DNA from 3 places in the Neobacillus sp. DHD-1R genome. Region 3 is predicted to be linked to each of the others. Evidence: riboswitches for the same ligand, from Rfam matches in the RefSeq annotation. Region 3 holds a riboswitch; each other region holds the start of a gene.
The links. A riboswitch is a leader RNA that binds a small molecule or an ion and turns the genes downstream of it on or off. The one in region 3 is predicted to bind glycine.

Region 1 (5,758 bases), 2.6 Mb from region 3:
GTATCACTCTCTCCAGTGAATTTTCCTTTTTCGATTTTATTCTATTCCTTACAAAAACATACTGTAACAGTTATAAATGATTCCAAAAACTCCACAGGGCCGCCGGTTCAAGGATTTAAAATTTAATGTCACCCGCAAACCGTCCCATGGGTTGCCTGATTACAGCTTAAAATTGTCCATTTACACTTTTCTCATTGTCCCTGTCCATACTTCAAATGTAGGAGAACTAACTACTTTACCTTCATACATTTCACCTGGTTTGTAAATAATAGTAAAAGTAAGGTTATCCCAAGTGGAAAAACCTCTTCCCGAAATAGCTTGCTGATAACTCGGCCGCCATGTTCCTGTATTCAAATAGACACGTTCTTTTTGTTTGGTTGTCTCTTTATCATTAATGACATCTATGGTGCATTGATACGGAATGTGGGTATGACCGTAAAGAACATACAAGAAATTATTTGTTAAGTTTTCAAAATCCTCTTTAGCACCAAGTATATAGTTATTTTCAGACCATAGCGCCTGTATCTGGTCCACGTTTTCAAGTAACTTCAACTGCCACTCCGAGTTGGTAATATCAAATATTTTTAAGAGATTTCCTAATATCTGGACCTTATCCCCAGTATCAAGAGGCTGCAAAAAGTGATCGTTCCTTTTAATCCACTGATTAACAAATTTAAGCTCCATAAACTCTTCGCCAACTTGCCGAATGGCTGAATTGATTTCATGTTGAACCATTTTTCCATACTTCTCATAGCATTGAACTTGAAAAGATAGCCAGGGAATAATGGCAGATAAGGGACGAACGTCAAATAAATTTCTAAAGTTGTTGCATATTTGCCTGATATCTTCTTCGGGCAGATTAATACTCTGCAGCTTATTACCCACTACGATAGGGAGTTTGGTGGCGATTTCAGCTGCAATTACGTCGCCAATGGGTGTCTTATTGTAATCAGAATTGACCCTATAATCTCCCTCGAAATTAAAGGGATCCCATTCGTGTCCATGTCTTGCAAATACTCCATGTTGTTCATCTTTATAATAGTTAGAAAAATGGTGTGCTGCTGAAATTCCATTAAGTCCTAATACATTGATTACTCGTTCCCGCAAGGAAGGATAGACATTACATAAACGATCGTGATTTCCTGGTATATAGATGATTTCAGGCTTTCTCGGAAAGCCAAGAAGCTCCCATTCCTTTCCGGAAAGAATAGAAAAAATTTCTTCGTTCTCTCTAATGACGTCGTTTAGAATGTCCAAGGCTATTGTTTCCGTTTTTTTCGAGTAATCCCCCCATGGTCGATCATGTTGGTCAATGTTGGTTAGTTGATTCATTTCCCTCTTCAAAAACCATGACTCTGTTCTAATAAGATCAAAGATATCACCTAATAGGACAATTTTTATGTCTTGTTCTTCAGCAGCTAAATTTTTAACCGCTTCCTTTGCCTGATATGCCAGCTCGGTAAAAGTATCTCTAAAGTTTTCTGCTTCTAACTGGTGCCTGCCGGCGGTTCGATCCATAAGATGTAAATCGCTAATAAAAATAAGCATCTAATAGGCACTCCTTTCAACAAAAGGCCAAATCCCCAATTATCCAAAATAGTCTAAGTAAAGTCATAGTATTTTGTTTACATATAAAGAATTGGAAAAGCGCTATTCTTCAACATTAATACCTCTATTATAATGGTAAAAACTCATTTAAGGTGAAAGGTATGGAATATTTTACAATTGATAAAAATATTGGTGTGTAACCCCACAAAGATGGTTCTTGTGCTTAGAAAATTCATTCAGGGTGTTATAAAATTGCCAATCCTCAGCTTGCCGTGGATTTTCAATATATAGATTTATTTAAATAAAGTTTAATCATGCTATACTTGGAGAACGAATTAGGTTTCTAAAAGGAGTTGGAAATTTTGAAGTATATAAAATCGCAAATGCAACAGCTAATCAAAGATAATAAAGAATTGCATACACGCTTAAAAGAGTTGAAGGCAGAACATGGCCTTGAAAAAAACAATGCCCTTAAGGCGTTGTACCATTCAGAAGTGGCTGACGGGGGAAAATACCAGTTAGCTTACCAAGCACTTGACCAGCCCAAAAAGTAGACTCACTTAAGGGCATTAAGGGTCGTAAAATCCCCGGATATTAAGTAGTAACAGAGAGTATGGAACAATTCCATACTCTCATTTAGTATGTTGAGGGTTCTTCCCTTGTTACTGCCGTTCAAACCTCCTTTACCCGTGTTTCAGTTAGACATTTAAGCCCATTTCTATTTTCCTGAAAAAAGAAAATTCTAAATTTTAATTATAACTCGATTGACAATGAAATGAGTCTATGAGAATATCATACTTAAGAATGCGCTTACATTTTTGATAATTAAAATAATTGAATATTTACGGTTGATTGTATTGGGAGAGAGTGATGAATATCGCCGCCGAAGGAGCAAATTCCATAAAATCCTTGGAATAAATCTCTCAGGTAAAATAGACCATTACATGACGTAGCTCTGGAGAGTGCATATTTCTTTATATGCCACCAAAGGGGATCCACTGCTTTTAGTGGGAAAAACTTTCAGGTAAAAGGACAGAGAGGGTAGAAACATTGCCCTCTTCTGTCCTTTTTTGTTGTAAAAAACAACCAATTCCTGAAATTTTACGAGGCAGCTCAGCATTGAGCATAATCAAAGTTGTTATCAACAACTTTGATTATCTGAATAGTAAAGAAATACATTCTAAGCTAGTAGGGAGAGGGGAGTCATATGCAAGAACAAACATTGTCGAGGGGTCTAAAGAATAGGCACGTGCAATTAATCGCTATTGGAGGAGCAATCGGAACTGGATTATTTCTTGGAGCAGGTAAATCGATTCATTTAGCAGGTCCGTCAATTTTAATTGCTTACTTGATTACAGGAATCATTTGCTTTTTAATCATGCGCGCACTTGGAGAACTGCTTTTAAGCAATTTGAAATACCATTCTTTTGTTGACTTTGTAAGAGACTATTTAGGTAATACGGCAGCATTTATTACGGGCTGGACTTACTGGTTTTGCTGGATATCAATTGCAATGGCCGATTTAACGGCAGTTGGTCTCTATACTCAGTTTTGGTTTCCAAGTGTACCACAGTGGATGCCAGGATTAATTGCATTAGTCATTTTGCTATTTATGAACCTGGCAACCGTAAAGCTTTTTGGCGAAATGGAATTCTGGTTCGCATTAATTAAAGTCATTGCAATTCTAGCATTAATAGTTATTGGGATTTTTATGATTATTAAAGGCTTTTCCACAAATTCAGGCGCATCCAGTTTCACGAATCTATGGAGCCACGGCGGCATGTTCCCAAATGGCATAAATGGATTTATCCTCTCGTTCCAGATGGTCGTGTTTGCGTTTGTTGGCATTGAACTTGTAGGACTTACTGCAGGTGAAACAGAAGACCCGGAAAAAGTTATCCCAAAAGCAATCAATAATATTCCTATTCGGGTATTAATTTTCTACATTGGCGCCCTAATTGTCATCATGAGTATTTATCCGTGGAACGCCATCAATCCAGCGAAAAGCCCATTCGTTCAAGTATTTGTGGCAGTTGGTATCGCAGCCGCAGCCGGTATTGTTAATTTTGTCGTTCTAACATCCGCAGCTTCGGCATGTAACAGCGCCATTTTCAGTACAAGCCGGATGGTATATTCACTTGCCAAAGATAAAAATGCACCTGTGCCATTTGCAAAACTTACTTCTCGTCAAGTACCTTCCAATGCCTTGTTCTTTTCCACTGTTGTCATTCTCATTGCCGTTATTTTGAACTATGTTATGCCAGAAGGAGTATTTACACTAATTACAAGTATTTCTACAGTATGCTTCATCTTTATTTGGGGAATTACTGTCATCAGTCATTTAAAATACCGCAAATCAAGACCTGATCTGGCAAAAGTCAACAAATTTAAATTGCCGCTATATCCATTTTCCAATTACCTGATCCTTGCCTTCCTGGCATTTGTTCTTGTCGTGCTTGCTCTTGCGGAAGATACTCGTATTGCCTTGTTTGTAACTCCTGTCTGGTTTATTTTGCTAATAGCCATTTATAAAATACGAAATATGGATGCAAGTCAGGAAGAACAGCTAAATCCGGAAAAGGTCGTAGAAAATTAAAGCAGCAACTTAAAATAGGTGTGTTCTTTAGTGACTTTGGTACCGTTTTCAATAAATGCCTTGACTTGAATAACTTTTACAATTATTCTGAAAAAAACAAAAAATAAAGCGAATGATGGTTGTGGGAGAGTGCATTTTACACGCCACCGAAGGAGCAAGTTCCAAAAAAACCCTTGGAATCAATCTCTCAGGTAGATGGAACCACAACTGGACGCAACTCTGGAGAGCGCGTATACCATTATGCCACCAAAGGGGAAGGTTCGAAACGGAACTAAACTCTCAGGTAAAAGGACAGAGAAGGGAAAAAAAGCTTTTAGCTACCCTTCTACTGTCCTTTTTTGCGTGCAAAAAAGCAGGCTTTCGTTCCAGTTTTCTTGGAATAGAAGAGCTGTAGTGATAGTGAGGTTAATCTTCGAGGTTTGACAGATCATGGGGTAGTTAGAACGATATTTCAAGGAGGAGTAAGTATGGGATTACAACAAAATGATTCAACTATTTTTGAAGCAATTAGGAAAGAGCAAGACCGCCAGCTCCAAACATTGGAGTTGATTGCATCTGAAAACTTCGTTAGCCAGGATGTATTAGAAGCAATGGGAAGCGTGCTGACAAATAAATATGCAGAAGGTTATCCGGGGAAGCGTTACTATGGTGGATGTGAATTTGTCGATGTGGCAGAACAAACAGCGATTGAACGCCTCACACAGTTGTTTGGCACTAAATATGCAAACGTTCAGCCTCACTCAGGTGCACAAGCAAATTTTGCTGTATTTTTCGCACTGCTTCAGCCTGGTGATAAAGTGATGGGGATGAACCTTTCACAGGGTGGGCACTTAACTCACGGAAGTCCTGTAAGTGTTTCAGGGAAATGGTTTGATATTGTGTCCTATGGTGTAAGAGAGGATACTCAATTGATTGACTATGATGAACTGGAAGCCATTGCGAAAAAGGAAAAACCAAAATTGATTATTGCAGGGGCAAGTGCTTACCCTAGAACGATTGATTTTGCCCGCTTTAGACAAATTGCTGATCAAGTTGGCGCAAAATTCCTGGTAGATATGGCGCATATTGCCGGGCTTGTTGCAGCCGGTCTTCATCCATCGCCAGTTCCATATGCCGATGTTGTCACGAGCACTACGCATAAAACGTTAAGAGGCCCGCGCGGCGGCATTATTTTAACAAATGATGAACAAATCATAAAAGCTATTAATAAATCGGTGTTCCCAGGGATACAAGGCGGTCCGCTCATGCACATCATTGCAGCCAAGGCGGTTGCCTTCAACGAAGCATTGCAGCCAAGCTTTAAGGACTATGCGAAACAAGTCATAGACAATGCAGCCACACTTGGCGAGACCTTGAAAAATGAAGGTGCAGCCCTTGTATCTGGTGGAACGGATAACCACATTGTCCTTTTAGATTTACGTCCGTGGAACCTTACTGGAAAAGAAGCAGAAAAGTTACTAGAAGAAGCGGGCATTACCGTCAATAAAAATACGATTCCGTATGACCCGGAAAAGCCGTTTGTGACGAGCGGTATCCGGATGGGAACAGCAGCTTTAACGACTCGCGGCATGAAGCAGGATGAAATGGTGAAAATCGGAAAAGCCATTGCAGCTG
Region 2 (5,758 bases), 1.6 Mb from region 3:
TTTTGTTCGCTTCATATCACCATTTGCTTCATGGTAGGCACGGATCAACATTAATCCAGTCCATTCTCCATGGGCGCCTGCTGCTGACTGCAAGGTTACTTCATCCATGCCGGTAATTTCAATTAAATGCTGCTGGAGATCGTATAATAGTTCAAGTGCCCCTTGGACAGAGCTTTCGTCCTGTAATGGGTGTACATGGGCAAAGCCATTAAAGCGAGCAACATTTTCATTGATTTTCGGATTATATTTCATCGTACAAGACCCGAGTGGATAGAATCCTGAATCTAAACCATGGTTTCTATTAGAAAGAGCAGTATAGTGGCGCATGATATCAAGCTCGGACACCTCAGGTAGTTCAGGCTCCTCTTCACGTAAATAACCTTCGGGAAGAAGACTGCTGATCTCTAATTCCGGAACATCCATTTCCGGCAGGCTGTATCCGATTCGGCCAGGAGTACTACGTTCAAAAATGAGTGCTTGATCCTGATTATGCATGCAAATCCCCCAATTCTTTCACGAATGTATCGATTTCTTCCTTCGTCCTCTGTTCTGTAACCGCGATTAACATATGATTAGACATTTCTGGATAGTCACGTCCTAGATCATAGCCACCGATGATATCCTTTTGTAACAACTTTTGATTGATTTCTTTAACAGGTTTGTTTACTTTTACAACAAATTCATTAAATGAGAAGCCGTCAAGAACCACTTCAAACCCTGCCTCTTTCAACGCATTTTTTGCATAATGGGCTTTCTGTAAATTGGCTGCAGCCATTTCCTGGACACCCTTTTTACCCAAAGCTGTCATCGCAACAGATGCTGCAAGGGCATTAAGTGCTTGGTTCGAGCAAATATTGGAGGTCGCTTTTTCACGGCGGATATGCTGTTCACGCGCCTGTAGTGTTAATACAAATCCACGCCGTCCTTGATCATCTACTGTCTGACCAACAAGACGTCCTGGGACCTTTCGCATTAATTTAGTGGTGACCGCAAAATATCCGCAGTGTGGACCGCCAAATGCAGTCGGGATCCCAAATGGCTGGGCATCGCCTATCACGATGTCTGCTCCAAATTTCCCTGGTGGTGTTAATACTCCAAGAGAAAGTGGATTGCTGCTAACCACAAACATTCCTTTATGTGCATGAATGATAGCCTCAACATCTTTTAATGGCTCGATTCTACCAAAGAAATTTGGATACTGGACAATAACAGCAGCAACATCATCATTAACTAATGCCTTTAACTCTTCTATATCTGTAATACCATCTCTAACCGGGACTTCTACGACTTCAAGATATTGCCCTTTTGCATACGTCTTTAAGACATCACGATACTCAGGATGAACCGCACTGGAAACAACAATTTTTTTCCGTTTTGTATGTCCGGCACTAAGCATGGCTGCTTCTGCTAGGGCTGTACCGCCGTCATACATCGAGGAGTTGGCAACATCCATTCCTGTCAATTCGCAGATCATCGTTTGGAATTCAAAAATGGCTTGCAGCTCACCTTGAGAAATTTCCGGCTGATAAGGTGTATAGGCTGTATAAAATTCAGAACGAGAAATAACATGGTCAACGATTACAGGCATATAATGGTCATAAACACCAGCACCTAGAAACGATACATTTCTTTTAAGATCAGCATTTCGACCGGCTAACTTTAAAAGTTCTTTCATTAAGGCCGTTTCAGATTTGGCCGCCTTAATATTATACTCACCCTTGAACCTTACTTTTTCAGGGATATCGCTAAACAGTTCATCAATTGAAGAAACACCAATCGTTTCAAGCATATCCTTCTTATCTTGCTCAGTCATAGGTAAATAGCGATGTTTCATAAACCTAACTCCCTTCATGTTTTACTTTTCTCTTTTATAAAAAGGTGTTGGAACTACTGTAGCTTTAAGGCGTTTGCCGCGAATTTCTACTTCTACCCCAGTATCTAACCCTGAAAACTCAGTTTTAATAAGGGCAAGACCAATGTTTTTCTTTAAAGTAGGTGACTGTGTACCCGTTGTGACTTCGCCAATTCTATCTTCTCCTTGATAAACCGGGTATCCATGCCGAGGAATGCCACGGTCAACCATTTCGATTCCGACCAATTTCCTAGCTAACCCATTTTCTTTTTGCTTTACTAAAGCTTCTTTTCCAATGAAATCAGCTTCTTTATTTAATTTGACGGCAAAACCAATTCCAGCTTCAAGCGGAGATATTTCCGGCGAAAGTTCTTGGCCGTATAGAGCTAATACAGATTCAAAACGAAGAGTATCACGTGCTCCTAATCCGCATGGAAGAACCCCTTCCTCTTCGCCTGCTTGTAAAATGGCCTTCCAAAGATCGACGGCATCTGCTGCATCACAATATACTTCAAACCCATCCTCACCTGTATATCCGGTTCTAGACACGAGTGCCTTTTTGCCATTTAAATTGACTTCTTGTTGAAATTTGAAAAAGCCAATTCCACTTAAATCCGCATCCTTGGAAAGCTTTTGCAAGACTTTTACAGCAAGTGGGCCTTGAAGAGCAAGCTGGGCCATTTTTTCAGACAGGTTTTCGAGGCTGACATCACCCTCAACATGATCTTCAAGCCATTTGTAATCCTTTTCGATATTCGATGCGTTTACAACTAGTAAATAATGATTTTCTTCCATCTTATATACGAGCAGATCATCAACAGTACCGCCGTTTTCATAGCACATTGCAGTATATTGAGCCCCGCCTTTTTTTAATTTTGAGATATCATTGGTCATCATTTTTTGCAGATAGTTTAAGCTATCGGCACCTTTTACTTCGACTTCTCCCATGTGAGAAACATCAAACAAGCCGACTCTTGTCCGAACTGCTTCATGTTCTTCCTTAATGCTTGAGAATTGGACAGGCAGCTCCCAGCCTCCAAAATCGACGGTTTTTCCTCCATTATCTTTATAAACTTCAAAAAGCGGAGTTCGTTTTAATTCTGACATCCATAATCCCCCTCAGATCTTTTACATGTTCATTCCTCGTAAAACTAACTAAAGATTGAGCCATTTACAACATCAGGTACCATGTTACCTAGTATCGTTTCAGAATAACATCTGGACATAGGATAACAGATTCAAAAACATAAAAAAGGACAGAAACCTCCCTTATACATAAGAGGGTCTCTGTCCTTGCACCTGAAAGTTTACCTGTGATGGTTTTCCCCTTTGGTGGCTGCTCATATGCGGCAGCGCTCTCCAGAGTTGCGTCAAACAAGAGTTCTTTTGCCTGAGAGATTCACATTTCTGCTTGCTCCTTCGGCGCTACAAACGTAGTCTCTCCCCTTGTTGTCATTCGCATGATAATAATTTTCGATTTGGTCATACTAATTATACTCGTAAAATAAATTACTTTATTAAAATATTTAAAACATTCAATGCTATTATCATCCTACCATTAAAACAATACTTTGAGCAATAACTTTATTAGAAAAATGCGAACGCCTTAAATCAAGTAAATTGGTGATTACTGGGCCATATCCGTGTATGAAATGGAGCTGAAATGATGTCTGTTGAAATTGAATTTGATTCCTCGTGGCAGGAGGATTTTCTACATAGAATTGAGAATGATGGACCATGGGGGAATTGGGAGCTTTTTAAACTAGCAATCGGAGTTGAAAACCATTTAATCGTCCCTGAGTTTGAAGGTTTGCAAGCGCCGAATCATTTGCCAAACCTCACACCCCTTCCGCACCAGCTTGAAACAGCGAAACAAGTCATTGAGAATATGAATGGTAAAGCGATCCTGGCTGATGAAGTAGGACTAGGAAAGACAATCGAGGCTGGATTGATTCTAAAAGAATACATGATCCGCGGGTTAGTGAAAAAAGTCTTAATTCTCGTTCCTGCATCCTTAGTTACCCAGTGGGCCATTGAATTGAACAGTAAATTTTTTATACCGGCGATTACGCAAAGGAAAAGCTATGTTTGGGAACAGTGCGATGTTGTTGTATCATCGATTGATACCGCTAAACGTAATCCACATCGAGATATCATTTTTAAACAAGACTACGATCTCATTATTATTGATGAAGCACACAAACTGAAAAATAACAAAACTAAAAACTACGAATTTGTTCAAAACTTGAAAAAGAAATTTTGTTTACTTTTGACAGCCACGCCGATCCAAAACCGAATAGAAGAAATCTTTAATCTTGTTTCCCTTTTAAAACCAGGTCATTTAGGGAGCGAGACCGCCTTCTACGAAAAATACAAACGAGATGCTCGTTCCTTAAATGATGATGAACATCTAAAGGAATTAGTGAACAAGGTCATGATTCGAAACCGGCGGGCAGATACAGGGATTGAATGGACAAAAAGGCAGGTTGAAACCATTCCAATTGAATTTTCACCACAAGAGAAAGAACTATATGAGTCCATTACAACTATGAGGAACGATAGTGATTGGCTCCAAACAAGTGCATTCTCCGTTATGACTTTACAACGTGAGGCATGCAGCAGCCGGGAAGCTGTTTTTTATACGCTTAAAAACATGCTGCAAAAGAAAGAGAATCCCACACCAGCCTTTGAAGAGCAAATTCAATTTTTGATTAAAAAGGTGGAGGCTGTCCAGCAAAATTCAAAAGCGGAAAAAGCGCTTGAATTAATTCAAAAGGTAAATGATAAAGTCATTATTTTCACCGAATATCGGGCAACTCAAATGTATCTTCAATGGTTTTTGAAACAGCACGGAATCTCTTCTGTACCGTTCCGCGGCGGCTTTAAACGAGGAAAGAAGGACTGGATGCGAGAGTTGTTCCAAAAGCATGCCCAAGTGCTGATTGCAACAGAGGCAGGTGGTGAAGGAATTAACCTGCAGTTTTGCAACCATATCATTAACTTTGATTTACCATGGAATCCGATGAGACTCGAGCAGCGGATTGGCCGAATTCACCGTCTTGGTCAGGAAAAGGATGTTATGATATATAATTTTGCCATTAAAAATACCGTCGAAGAACATATTTTGAAATTGTTGTATGAAAAAATACAATTATTTGAAAAGGTCATCGGCGAACTCGACGATATTTTAACCAAGCTCGAATTTGGCAATATTGAAGACCACTTAATTGATATTTTCGGACAATCCAGTTCTGAAGGTGAAATGCGGATAAAAATGGAGAATTTATCTTCGATGATTGAATTTGCTCAAACCATGAAGGAAGGTGATTCACATGCAGCAGCAGGAAATTCATAACTTTCTTTTGAAGTATTTTCAGGCCAATGATTGTCCCATTATTGAAAATAACTCTGGGTATTTAACTGTTCAATTATCAATTGAACTTGATAAGGAGTTGATGAACCGTCCCTTTTATTGGCACTATTTAGAGAAAACAGGCGGGATCCCAAACCCAATGAGACTAACCTTCATTACCGATCAAGAACTAGCACCAGAAAATACAAAAGGGGAAATTATTCACTTTGGGTCCCCAAGGCTTCATCAAATATTTCATTCCACCAAAAATTTAGCCAGCTACATTCGGTTATATGAAAATCATCGCCATCTCAATAATCAAACGCCCTTATTGCCATGGTTATGTATGAATGTGAAAATCTCTTATCAATGTGACCGCAAGCGTGATATTTTTAAATCGATCGGCTTACAGCTCATTAATGGACAAATGGTCGAAAATTTTCATGACCGTTTACTAAAGATCCCTTTAACACCCAAAATTCCAGACTATTCGTTTACCCTCTCACCCTTGGTAAGACCAAAGAGCGGCATGGGCAGAATTGAAACCTATTTAA
Region 3 (5,758 bases):
GAAGTTTGTAATAACTCTAATGAGGTTTGCGTTACACTGGCAACAGCCCACCCGGCAAAATTTAATGAATCGATCGAACGTTGTCATATTGATCAGACATACCCTGAGCAAATCAGTCAATTGTTTAATAAACCACAGTATCTAGAAGTAATTGAGGCGGATAATGATGAAGTGGTCCGTCATTTAGAAAAGCTTTTTAGTCTTTCAGCTAAATAAACCACAAATCTGGTTATAGAGGAAGGTTGAAAAAAATTAGGCTGTCTCATTCCAAATGAGGCAGCTTTGTTATTTTTTTAAAAGGAAATCACCTAGTTTCTATCTAATAATCCATAATTTTTTTAATCCAGCATCCATCACTTGAGTGTACTATAAAAAGAGGATGTCACTCTTTAGTCAGTACATTGTTTTTTAATTGTATCTCTTTGACCTTCTGATATTGTTCATCTGGCCACCATGCGCCGCAATCGTCTGATACGACGCAAGCAGCACATTTTTGCAGGTCATAGACAGTCATTCCAGTGATGGGAGGGGAATATAGATGGAGGGTAACCAAATCTGTCTGGTTCAAAGCTTTCATTTTGTGAATAGCCCTTTTCGGTGCATAAAAAAATTTCCCTTTATGATGGTATTGATGAAACAATTCACTGGGCAAGCCATTACCGTTGACCTCATACACCGAATTAAGGGAAATACCTGAGAGGACTTGAATCCAGCCATGGGAATGGCCGTGATCATGCGGTGCACACTCCAGCTGCGACCAATTCATGACAAGCATTTCAACCTCTTCGTTTTTATATAATAGTTTTCGATTGTAGGGTTTTCCTTCCGATGGTTCCGGTAAGTGGGAAAAATCGTCTAGTGTAAGATCTAGTTGTAATAGAGCATCTCTCAACACTGCTTTAGAGGGGCTTCTTAAGGAATCTAATACTTTCTTTAACCTACTTGGCAAAGTCATCATGCTCTCCTCCTATGGACGCTTTTTCTTGAAGAGGGTAAACAACATAGGTATAAGCTGACCGTTAACAATAATTACTCCTATAATAATTATGATACCTCCGGCAACACTTATGAATAAAACTTTTTCTTGTAACAGCAAAACTGCCGCAACCAATGTGGAGATGGGCTCCAAATAAAGGAACATCGAAACCTTTGAGGCTTCTAAAGTTTCAAGGGCTTTACCCCAATACCAATAAGCGATACCTGAAACAAAGACACCAAGGAACAACAAATGCGCCCACTCCGTATGCGTTAGAAGGGGAAGGGATTCCCAGCCTCTATTCCTAATAATAAATGGTGTAGTAAGAATCAAGCCTAGTAAACTCATGTAAAACGTCACTAACAGAGGGGAATAAGGGATTTTTAAGCTTTTTAATAACACGGAGTAGACGGCCCAATTCAAGGTACTCAAAATCATTAGAAAAAAGCCAATATTCAATGCAAATTGAAAGGATTGTCCACTTCTTGTGGTTGTAACTAGCAGTACACCTGTGATTGCCAGCACCATCCCCACAGCCCTCGTTATACTCATCTTTTCATGTAAAAAGAAAATGGACAGGATGACTGTAAAGATAGGGGAAAACGAAATGAGCCATCCAGCAGATGATGCATTAATCGTTAATAATGCTGTCGCCTGAAGTACTTGATGGACAAATACGCCAAGAATACCCAAAATCAAGAGTTGGGGAAGATATTTAATGGAGACAAGCAGCCGCTTACGCTGAAGAAGTAAAAGCAACAGCAAAAATAATGTTCCAATTCCAAAACGAAAAACAAGTAATGAATAGGGGTCAAGCTTTTCAAGTACAGCTTTTGTTGATACAAATGAAACGCCCCAAAAACTAATCGACATAAAGGCATACAGTGAAGCAATTAATTTCGATTTATTATTAACCATGGTCAAGTATTCCTTTCAGCAAATAGATGGATATTCCATCATATGCCTGTCCTAATAGAAAATGTTTTTTCTTTTTATATAAAAATTTATAAGTTTTGGCTTCGAGAATTGGATTTATTTTAATATTCATTTCAGTTCATAGATGTGTTTATAATAAAATAGTGGGAACCACTATGTTGGAATATAGATATTGCTACAAATCTTTGATATTATTCTGTTATAAATACTAGTTGGTGTGTCAAAGTAAAATGGCCAAACCTAGCAAAAACAACTTCTAGAGGTGAAAATTATGCAAGTTACTGTAAGAAACCCTGAAATTACACAAGAAGACAACAAGGTCCCAACCACTTTTTCAAGAACAAATCCTTTCCAAGCAAAGGTTCTCAAAAACGAAAATTTAAATGGTGCCGGTTCTAGTAAAGAAACAAGGCATATTGAATTATCATTAGAAGAATCAGGACTTTCTTATATCCCAGGAGATGCTCTTGGTGTGATTCCACAGAATGATCCAGAACTTGTGGCCTCCATTATTACAGAAATGAACTGGGATGAAGAAACAGTTGTAACAATAAATAAGCAAGGGGATATACTCCCATTAAAAGAGGCGCTAACCACATATTTTGAAATAACACTTCTATCGAAGAAGATTCTCCAACAGGCAGCAGAATTAACCGAAAATGAAGAGTTACAAAAGCTTGTATTAATTGAAAATGCAACCCAGCTAAAAGAATATACTAACGGACGAGATTTGCTTGATATGCTGCGTGATTTCGGTCCATGGAAGGCTACGGCCCAAGAGGTTGTCTCCCTTTTAAGAAAAATGACAGCGCGTCTCTATTCCATTGCTAGCAGTTTTGCAGCCAATCCTGGTGAAGTGCATCTAACGATCGGCGCTGTGCGCTACACAGCACATGGACGCGATCGGAAAGGGGTTTGTTCTGTTTTAGTCGCAGAACGAATTCAAGCAGGCGATACGCTTTCTGTTTTTGTTCAACCCAATAAGCATTTCCATCTGCCAGAGTCACAAGATACAGACATTATTATGGTTGGTCCAGGGACAGGCATTGCACCATTCCGTTCCTTTATCCAGGAACGTGCGGTTAATAAAGGAACGGGAAGATCATGGCTATTTTTCGGAGATCAGCATTCAGCATCGGACTTCCTTTATCAAGCAGAGTTAGAAAAGTATCAAAAAGAAGGTGTCCTAACTAGATTAGAGACGGCGTTCTCACGTGATACAGAGCATAAGGTATATGTACAGCATAAAATGCTTGAGAATAGCAAAGAATTGTTTGAATGGCTAGAAAATGGAGCAACCTTCTATGTTTGTGGTGATAAGCAATATATGGCGAAGGACGTTCACAACGCGTTATTGAACGTGATTGAAAAAGAAGGATCAATGACCCCTGAAGCAGCAGAAGCATATCTAAATGATATGAAAGCGCAAGGGCGTTACCTACGGGATGTGTATTAAAAAGCGGAAGGAGAAGTTCTCATACCATTGAGAACTTCTCCTTTTTTAAAAGATAGGAAATCATAAATTTTGGCTTTGGGAAATGTCTAGCTCCAGGCGCTATCGGCTTGTAGAAACAACCATTACTTTAACCATTTCGTTATTCTTTTAGAACAATGGACTAGTTTTTTACATAATCTACTGTATCAATTAGTAAGGGTGCTAAAATGAGAAATATATGGGATATCAAAATACAACCAATGATCGGTCAAGCATGGACCGGTAGACATGTTGTCTTACTTTACTGTACAAACAATAATCAATTGATACATTTATATAAAAGTTTTCACGCACCGATTGAGCCGCCACGTTACAATTGTGCTGAAACTTTATCGCAATTACTCAGTATCGGCTATCGCATTATGGCCATTACACCAATCTCATCAAATCAAATTCAATATGCTCTGGTTCTTTACTAACTATTAATCTACCAAATGATGTGTTGACAAATTAACATAATACTATTAAAATTAAAAATTATTCAACAATAGTTTAACAAAATGATATTAGCAAGCTATGATTGCTATGGCACGTACCATAGCAGGAGCAGCTTCTGGAGAGACCGCAGGTTATCTGCGGCGCCGAAGGGTTCACAATCTCAGGCAAAAGGACAGAAGAGTACGAATACTATTTATTATTCTCAAATACAAGAGGTATAGATAATATTTGTTATTCTTATGACCGATGAGATTGGAGCTAATCCAATCTCTTTTTTTTATGGTTTTTACATGGTTTACATGTAGATTAATAACAATTTTTATGACAACAAGGAGGAATTTTAAGTGGCACAACAAGAATTAAAACGAGATCTGAAAAATCGGCACGTACAACTCATAGCAATTGGCGGTACGATTGGGACAGGCTTATTTTTAGGTTCAGGAAAAGCTATCCAGTTAGCCGGTCCTTCGATCATTTTTGCTTATTTAATCGTAGGTATCGCATGCTTTTTTGTTATGAGGGCATTAGGAGAACTTCTTTTATCAAATAAGGGCTATCAATCATTTACGGACTTTGCTGAGGATTATATTGGACCATGGGCAGCGTATGTTACAGGCTGGACGTATTGGTTTTGCTGGATCATGACAGCAATGGCTGATATTATCGCGGTTGGCGTATACGTTCAATATTGGTTTGATATTCCGCAATGGGTTCCTGCCATAGTCTGTTTAGTTTTGTTATTGGGGCTAAATTTATTAACTGTAAAGCTTTTTGGAGAATTAGAGTTTTGGTTTGCGTTAATCAAGGTAATCACTATTCTTGCCTTAATCATAATTGGGGTTGTTTTATTAGTTATTGGATTCCAAACAGAAACGGGTACAGTCTCGATAAATAATTTATGGCAATATGGCGGCTTCTTCCCAAATGGGGTTTCAGGTTTCTTGCTTTCATTTCAGATGGTTCTTTTTGCATTTGTAGGTGTAGAATTAGTGGGGGTATCTGCAGCGGAAACATCCAATCCACAAAAAAATATTCCCTCTGCGATTAATAAAATTCCGTTAAGAATTCTTTTTTTCTATGTAGGGGCACTGATCATCCTTTTGTGTATTAATCCATGGACACAGCTAAATGCAGAAAACAGCCCTTTTGTGAAAACATTTAGCTTGGTAGGTATTCCCATAGCTGCCGGTATTATTAATTTTGTGGTCTTAACATCCGCAGCATCAGCTTGTAACAGCGGGTTGTTTTCAACAAGCCGGATTTTATTTACCCTTAGTAATCATGAACAAGGACCAGCTAAATTTGCTAAATTAAATAAGAATCATGTACCTAGTAATGCATTACTTATATCTGCCCTTGTGCTATCCGTTGGAGCCCTATTAAGTAAGCTAATTCCGGGACAAGCCTTTGGAATCGTGACGACAATAAGTGCGATTTGTTTTATTTGGGTTTGGAGCATCATTTTAGTTTGTCATTTGCGATATAGAAAATTACGACCCGATTTACGAGAAAAATCTACTTTTAAAGCACCGTTTACACCATTTATTAACTATGTGGTCCTTACGTTATTTGCTATTATTCTAGTTATTATGCTATTTGCGGAAGCAACTCGTGTAGCGTTATTAATGACACCTTTATGGTTTATTCTTTTGTTTTTCCTGTATTCATTTAAAAAGAAAAAAGATAAAAATATAAAAATTTCTGCGTAAATTTATCAGGGAATGAAACGCAGTAAGTTCCAAAGAACATTCCATTATCTGATTTTTATGGATATTTATGTATTTAGATGTACCTTCTCAATTGAGAAGGTATGATAAAGTAACTGTTTTTCTCCGAAAGTATTGCCTTCTGTAAAGCGTCGGTTTACAATCCATTTCGATAAATGAAATGAAGGAGAGAAACAGTACTTGAAA

Region 1: it holds a riboswitch for glycine, as region 3 does, so the genes downstream of both, AC3ANL_RS23025 (amino acid permease) here and AC3ANL_RS09875 (amino acid permease) in region 3, are expected to answer to the same signal.
Region 2: it holds a riboswitch for glycine, as region 3 does, so the genes downstream of both, gcvT (glycine cleavage system aminomethyltransferase GcvT) here and AC3ANL_RS09875 (amino acid permease) in region 3, are expected to answer to the same signal.

The regions. Positions count from the first base shown of each region.
Region 1 is NZ_CM173232.1:4,656,108-4,661,865, reverse strand. Features, by position in the region: gene AC3ANL_RS23035 (metallophosphoesterase family protein) at 181-1,548, opposite strand; gene AC3ANL_RS23030 (hypothetical protein) at 1,911-2,102, shown strand; glycine riboswitch at 2,397-2,498, shown strand; gene AC3ANL_RS23025 (amino acid permease) at 2,756-4,144, shown strand; glycine riboswitch at 4,257-4,358, shown strand; gene glyA (serine hydroxymethyltransferase) at 4,612-5,758, shown strand, end outside.
Region 2 is NZ_CM173232.1:3,667,040-3,672,797, forward strand. Features, by position in the region: gene gcvPB (aminomethyl-transferring glycine dehydrogenase subunit GcvPB) at 1-495, opposite strand, end outside; gene gcvPA (aminomethyl-transferring glycine dehydrogenase subunit GcvPA) at 488-1,834, opposite strand; gene gcvT (glycine cleavage system aminomethyltransferase GcvT) at 1,856-2,959, opposite strand; glycine riboswitch at 3,221-3,308, opposite strand; gene AC3ANL_RS18070 (DEAD/DEAH box helicase) at 3,519-5,207, shown strand; gene AC3ANL_RS18075 (YqhG family protein) at 5,185-5,758, shown strand, end outside.
Region 3 is NZ_CM173232.1:2,050,443-2,056,200, forward strand. Features, by position in the region: gene thrC (threonine synthase) at 1-216, shown strand, start outside; gene AC3ANL_RS09860 (cysteine dioxygenase) at 383-958, opposite strand; gene AC3ANL_RS09865 (DMT family transporter) at 968-1,894, opposite strand; gene AC3ANL_RS09870 (sulfite reductase subunit alpha) at 2,184-3,368, shown strand; glycine riboswitch at 3,951-4,031, shown strand; gene AC3ANL_RS09875 (amino acid permease) at 4,190-5,554, shown strand; gene AC3ANL_RS09880 (MFS transporter) at 5,753-5,758, shown strand, end outside.